Regions from separate parts of the Senimuribacter intestinalis genome, predicted to be linked through region 1. Evidence: riboswitches for the same ligand, from Rfam matches in the RefSeq annotation. Region 1 holds a riboswitch; the other holds the start of a gene.
What was found. A riboswitch is a leader RNA that binds a small molecule or an ion and turns the genes downstream of it on or off. The one in region 1 is predicted to bind thiamine pyrophosphate.
Positions count from the first base shown of each region.

Region 2: it holds a riboswitch for thiamine pyrophosphate, as region 1 does, so the genes downstream of both, thiC (phosphomethylpyrimidine synthase ThiC) here and thiT (energy-coupled thiamine transporter ThiT) in region 1, are expected to answer to the same signal.

Region 1 is NZ_CALPCF010000019.1:3,764-7,440, reverse strand. It holds gene NFR88_RS13345 (ATPase) at 1-25, opposite strand, end outside; gene NFR88_RS13340 (DUF975 family protein) at 133-894, opposite strand; gene NFR88_RS13335 (thiamine diphosphokinase) at 976-1,593, shown strand; TPP riboswitch at 1,638-1,749, shown strand; gene thiT (energy-coupled thiamine transporter ThiT) at 1,801-2,451, shown strand; gene NFR88_RS13325 (enoyl-CoA hydratase-related protein) at 2,508-3,284, shown strand; gene NFR88_RS13320 (lysylphosphatidylglycerol synthase transmembrane domain-containing protein) at 3,318-3,677, opposite strand, start outside.
Region 2 is NZ_CALPCF010000002.1:104,869-108,545, forward strand. It holds gene NFR88_RS02485 (vitamin B12-dependent ribonucleotide reductase) at 1-1,354, shown strand, start outside; TPP riboswitch at 1,470-1,579, shown strand; gene thiC (phosphomethylpyrimidine synthase ThiC) at 1,664-2,968, shown strand; gene NFR88_RS02495 (MurR/RpiR family transcriptional regulator) at 3,188-3,677, shown strand, end outside.

The DNA.
Region 1 (3,677 bases):
GGAAATAGTGACGTATGATAGACAATGTAATTCCTCCAATCTATTTCTGATTCTCTATCATATGAAGGAACCCTTGTCACTTGTTCCAACTGAAAAAGCGCCTTCCTAAGAAAGCGCTCTTTATAATCATTATTAGAAGTAATAGCTATCTTCCGGCGAAGGCTCTGACTTTGCAACCAGATGACCACTGGCTAAATCGTAAAATACCACTCGTGTGACGTAAAGATATGTCAGCATAAAGAAAACTGGAATAGAATATACCAAATCAATAATTTCGCCAACTATGCCAGGAATTATTGGCATAAATGCGCTCGGAATTGCGGCCAGAATTGCCCAGCCGATAAAGGACAGCATCAGGCAGAAAAACTTGCCCTTGTTGCCATTCATCATACGTTTGCTCTCCTCGATACATTCCATAACGCCCTTGTCTGGATGATCAGCAAGAACATAGAATGCCTGACTGTAACGAATTGCCGCAATAATTCCTGGAACTACCAAAAGCAACGCCCACAGGGCAATGAAGATATTCTGTACGACAAACAGGCAAAAAGCCTTTGGAAAGTTCTCAAATCCATTGAAAATGCCTGCTGGATTGCTTTCCTTTCTGCGGAAAAATCCAATCATAAAACTGCAAAGTCCCAGCTCAAAGGCGCCGGTCAGCACTAGATTATACAGTCTGGCTACATAAGAAAGACTAATGGATTGTTCAAAAAACGTATTATAGTAATTGTAGGATGCAAAAGGCATTAGATAGCCTAAAATAACCGGAATTGTCATTGTCATTACATAGTACAAAAACACACCGATTGCCACCTGAGGCCAGCAGCCTTTCAGAGAGCTGCGCGCAATAGCACGAATTTCAGAACTGGTTTCTCTTACAATAATATTGTACATATAAAAACTCCTTATTTTAAACTCGATAAAAATATTATATAATATCTGTAGAATAAATACAATTGAAATCGGAGAATTCCTATGGAAAAAACCTTAATTATTACTTCACACCTTGAACACACAGATAGTCTGACCCTTGATTTTTCTGAGTTTAATAAGATTATCTGTGCCGACGGCGGCCTGCTTATTGCCCAAAAACTGGGGCTTTCTCCTGACTTTCTCATCGGCGACTACGATTCCATGAACGTACCTTCCGGCGATGTCATCAAGCTTCCCATGGAAAAGGATATGACCGATAGCGAAGCTGCCATTGATCTGGCAGTTTCCAAAGGTTATAAAGATATTACCCTCCTCGGCGGGCTTGGAGGCCGCTTTGACCATACCATGGGCAATATCGGCATGCTTGCAAAATTTTGCGGCACAACCATTCGTCTTAGCCTTATTGATGGACAAAATTACCTCTTTATGGTTGCGCCCGGCACTTACACGGTTCCAAAAAACGCCTATACCTATCTGGGTATTATCAGCTACGGAGACGATGCAAAAAATGTCACCCTCCGCGGTGTCAAATATCCACTAACGAATCACCACCTGACGAATAAAACCACTTTAGGTGTTAGCAATGAAATTATCTGTGATTCTGCTACAGTTTCTTTTACGGACGGCATGCTTCTCATTATTCTGTCCAAAGACCTGTAAAATTAACCATTGACAAAATGGAAAAATCGCACTATCCTTATTATTGTATTCGCTAGGGGAGCTTTTGCTGAGAATGACTGTCAGCCTGCGGGCGCAGCCAGACCCTCAACACCTGATGCAGTTAGTACTGCCGTAGGGAAGCATTGATTATATCACATATGCCAGGTTCAGTTCCCCTCCAATCATTTACAAGATGGAGGTATTTTTATGTTCAAAAACATGCAGGGATTCTTTGAATCCACCATTGGTCACGTCGTCATCATCGCCGTGATTGTCGTATTTTTTGCTTTAATTCTAATTCCGTCCAAGGAAGAACGGGAAAACAAATCACAAAAGCCTGATGCAAAGGCACTGACGATTTCCGCCCTGCTCGCTGCGCTGGCACTGGGGCTTGGACAGCTGAAACTCTTTGAAATGCCATTTGGCGGAACGGTTACGGTATTTTCCATGCTTCCCCTCGCCCTCTGCGGCTATTTTCTGGGGACCCGCCGAGGCGTCATCTGTGGCTTTGTCGTGGGACTTTTGAATCTGCTGTTCAGCCCTTACGTCATTCACCCCGTGCAGCTTCTTGTGGATTATCCCTTCGCTTTTGGCGCTCTGGGACTTGCCGGCGTATTTAAGGATAAGAAAAACGGTCTTGCAAAAGGCTACGTGCTGGGACTCTTCGTGCGTTATATCTGTGCAGCCCTCTCCGGCATTGTCTTCTTCGGCAGCTATGCACCTGAAGGATTTAACGCGGTTACTTGGTCTTTATGGTATAATTTCACCTATCTTGCCGCTGAAGGAATCCTGACATTGATAATTATTTCACTTTCTCCTGTGAAGAACGCTTTTGAAGGGTTGAAAAAGAGCTTATAAAGTGTTATATTATTAACAAGGACTATTTTTCTATATATGTAAGAAGGAGAAAAAACATGTACGAGAACATCAAATACGAAATAAAAGAAAATATTGCTTACGTTACCATTAACAGACCGAAAGCAATGAACGCGCTGAACATGGATGTACTTACTGAGCTTTATGACGCTTTCACCAAAATTGAAACAGATAAAGACGTTCTGGCAGTTATTTTAACTGGCGAAGGCAAAGCCTTTGTTGCAGGCGCTGATATTGCGCAGATGCACCAGCTCACTGCCTTGGAAGGTCGCCAGATGATGATTATGGGTCACAAAGTAATGAACCTGATTGAAAACATCGAAAAGCCTGTAATCGCTGCAGTCAACGGATTTGCTCTCGGCGGTGGCTGCGAACTCGCCATGGCATGTGACATCAGAATCGCCTCAGAAAAAGCCAAATTCGGTCAGCCGGAAGTTGGTCTTGGCATTATTCCGGGATTTGGTGGCACCCAAAGACTTGCTAGACTGGTCGGCAAAGGCATGGCAAAATACCTGATTATGACCGCTGAAATGATTCCTGCTTCTGAAGCGTATAGAATCGGTTTGGTTGAGAAAATCTCCGCACCTGAGGAATTAATTGCAGAAGCCGAAAAAGTTGCTAAAACCATCGCTTCTAAGGCTCCTATCGCTATCGCAACTGCTAAAACCGCTATCAACAACGGTTACGATATGGATATGAAATCCGCAAGCAAATTTGAAATCGAAACCTTCACCGCTGCCTTTGGCTCCGAAGACAAGACAGAAGGCATGGCTGCTTTCCTGGAAAAGAGAGCACCGGAATTTAAGAATAAATAAATTTCGCAAGAAGATAAAAAGTGCACCAATAGCCTAAATTTCAGGTCTAATGGTGCACTTTTTAACACCTACCAGCAAAATCATCGTGCAAATTCCGCTGACCGCAAGTGGCAGATAAAAACTCATGCTTCTTGAGAGCAACATAGCACCCGGCAGCAGCCCTCCTGTAAATAGAGTTTGAAACAGGATAGAAAATGCCCCTTCGCTGACTCCCATAGCGCCCGGCAGCGGCAGTGCAGATACAGAAGCAAAAAGCACCGCCTGCAAGAAAATCACAGTTACAGCCGAATATCCTGACAAGCCTAAGCTTAAATAAATCCAGTAAGGAATGCTGTACATGGCTATCATCTGTACAACTGTCGTTACCAGGGTCTTAACAAAAATGTTTTTATT
Region 2 (3,677 bases), on a different contig from region 1:
GGCAGTGCATTTTCTGGACAACGTCATTGACGCCAATAATTATCCTCTGGATAAGATTGCAGAAACGACCCGTGCGTCCCGTAAAATCGGACTGGGCGTAATGGGATGGGCAGATGCTCTTTTAATGCTGGGTATTCCATATAATTCTGATGAAGCTGTGGAGCTTGCTGAAAGAGTCATGGGGTATATCAATACAGCAGGTCATGCGGCAAGCAGTAAGCTGGCAGCAAAGCGCGGAACTTTCCCGTTATTCTCGGTCAGCACTTTAAAGGATGGGGCGGCTATGAGAAATGCGACGGTGACTACCATTGCTCCGACCGGTACGCTTTCTATCATCGGCGGATGTTCTTCCGGTGTAGAACCAGTCTTCGCCTACGCATTTATCCGCAATATTATGGATGGCACAGAGATGATTGAGGTGAATCCGGTTCTAACAGAGAAATTGAAAGAACTGGGGCTTTATAGTGATAGACTGCTTCGCAGAATTGCATCAGAGGGAACTATCGCTCACTGTGAGGAAATCCCGCAGGAAGTGCGCGATGTTTTCGTTTGCTCACACGATATCAAGCCGATTGACCACATTAAAATGCAGGCAGCTTTCCAGCGCCATACGGACAACGCCGTTTCAAAGACTGTAAACTTCCCTAAGGAAGCCACCAGAAACGAAGTGCGAGAGGCATATCTTCTGGCATACAAAGAAGGCTGCAAGGGTGTGACTATTTATCGTGACGGCAGCAGAGAAGAGCAGGTACTTAATATCGGCAAGGTAAACAGAGAAGGTGCATCTGCGCAGACTGCGGCAGCTTGCCCGACCTGCCAGGAGGAACGCTACGGTCATATCGAACCGCGTCCGCGTCCTGACGTAACCCGCGGCTTTACAGAAAAGATGAAAATCGGCTGCGGAAGCCTTTATGTGACGACCAACTACGACGAAAACGGCATTTGCGAAGTGTTTACCAGTACGGGAAAAGCCGGCGGCTGCCCAAGCCAGAGCGAAGCTACAGCGAGATTGGTATCGGTAGCGCTGCGCAGCGGTATCTCTATTCAGGAAGTTTATGATCAGCTGAAGGGAATCAGATGTCCGTCTACCATCAGACAGCAGGGTATGGGCTGCACATCCTGTCCAGACGCTATCGCAAGGGTGATTATGAAAGTTTCTAAGATTATTGAGGAACAGTCAGGTGAAACCGCAGCGTCGGCAGCACCAACTGCTGCAGCAGTACCTGCACAGCAGAGCCAGAAAGTACCAGCATCTGCCAGTGAGATTCATGCTTGCCCGGAATGCGGAAGTGTAGTGGAACATGAAGGCGGCTGTGTGATCTGCAGAAACTGTGGATTTTCTAAGTGCGGCTGATAAATGCGTCTTGCGGATGGCGAGCTGCGTAACGCATACCGCAGTCGCGTGCCACCGCATCAGATTGTAAAGAATTTCTTGCAATTTGTAAGATACAGTGCTAAGATAAATATATAAATATAAAAAAGGGAGCTCATAGTAATGGGCTGAGAGGGAGCTGATACTGCTTCGACCTGCAACCTGATTTGGATAATGCCAACGTAGGGAAATATGGACGATTTACTGCCAATGGACCTGCGGGGACATTGGCAGTTTGTTTTTTTGCGGCGGCTGCAGATGTCCGAAGATACGTAAGGAGGAAAAACGAAAATGAGAGCATATGCAACACAGATGGAAGCTGCACGCAAAGGTATCGTGACGCCTGAACTTGAAATTGTAGCAAAGAAAGAGCGCATGACGAACGAGGAACTGATGCCTCTTGTGGCGTCTGGCAAAGTGGCGATTTGCGCCAATAAAAATCACAAATGTATCGATCCGGAGGGAGTCGGTTCTATGCTGCAGACGAAAATAAACGTAAACCTGGGTGTCTCCAGAGACTGCAAGGATATGAACGTAGAGTTGGAAAAGGTCATGGCGGCGGTTCATATGGGCGCCCATGCCATCATGGATTTATCTTCTCACGGAGATACAATTCCTTTTCGCCGCAAACTGACAGCGGAATGCCCTGCCATGATTGGAACGGTGCCGATCTATGACAGCGTGATTCATTACCAGCGGGATCTGGATACGCTGACTGCGAAAGATTTTATCGATGTAGTGAGACTGCACGCAGAAGACGGCGTGGATTTTGTAACGCTGCACTGCGGCATTACCCGAAAGACCATCGATCAGATCAAAAAGCATAAGCGGAAGATGAATATTGTTTCCCGCGGCGGCTCTCTGGTCTTTGCATGGATGACTATGACCGGTGAGGAAAACCCGTTTTACGAGTACTTTGATGAAATTTTGGATATCTGTAGAGAGTACGACGTAACTATTTCTCTGGGAGATGCCTGCCGTCCAGGCTGTCTTGCCGATGGATCCGATGTCTGCCAGATTGAAGAGCTGGTGCGTCTGGGTGAACTGACAAAGCGTGCCTGGGAAAAAGATGTGCAGGTAATGGTAGAAGGACCTGGACATATGCCGATGGATCAGATTGCGGCGAATATGAAGCTGCAACAGACCATCTGCAGCGGCGCACCATTTTATGTGCTGGGTCCGATTGTTACAGATATTGCCCCGGGTTACGATCATATTACCTCTGCTATCGGCGGGGCTATCGCAGCAGCTTCCGGCGCAGCTTTTCTCTGCTATGTAACTCCAGCAGAGCACTTAGCTCTGCCAAACGTGGAAGACGTAAAACAGGGGATTATCGCTTCCAAAATCGCAGCCCACGCAGGGGATATCGCAAAGGGCGTTCGCGGCGCTCGTGAAATGGACGACCGCATGGCGGATGCAAGACGAGAACTGGATTGGGAGGCACAGTGGGCATGTGCCATTGACCCGGAAACAGCGAAGGCAATCCGTGAAGAACGAAAACCAGAGCATGAGGATACCTGCTCCATGTGCGGAAAATTCTGCGCTGTGCGCAGTATGAACAAGGCACTGGCAGGAGAGCATATTGATATATTGTAATTAAAAGAATTAAAGTTAGAAAAACAGTCACCGTGGAGTGGCTGTTTTTTGTTGCACTACAACCGCTACAAAACGATTGAATATCCGAATAAGTGAAATAATATAAGAGCAAAGGATGCGTGTTTTTGAGATTAAATGGGGAAAATACTATAAAAATATAGAGTTTAAAAATTTTGAATTTTTATATTTACAACAAACACGACAGAATTTATACTGACGATGAAAACAATTTATCGATATTTTGTTGTATACACTACAGGAGCTTCTATGAATAAGGGAATTGATTCCAGAATTAAAAAAGCAAAGCTGACCGCAACGGAAAGTAAAATTGCCGAGTATATTTCCGAGCATTATTATAATGTTTGTCTGACCTCGGCGCTAGAACTAGGAAGATTAATTGGAACCAGTGATGCATCTGTCATAAGAACGGCGAAAAAACTGGGATTCACCGGGTACAGTGATATGCAGAGTTTTATTGTTGATTTTATGAAGGAGGACATCAAGCATAATGGAGGCGTGAACAGTATGCCCCCATACAAACGGTTTGACAAAAAGCGTTCTATCATTTTATCGGAAAACTTATATGAACAAATGTTGCATAACATGCAGGAAAATTTGGAAAGTATTTTTGAGAGAAATGGTATACAGTCATTTGAACGTGCAAGTGATTTGATTCTTTCAGCCAATCGTAGATTCATCACAGGCTTTC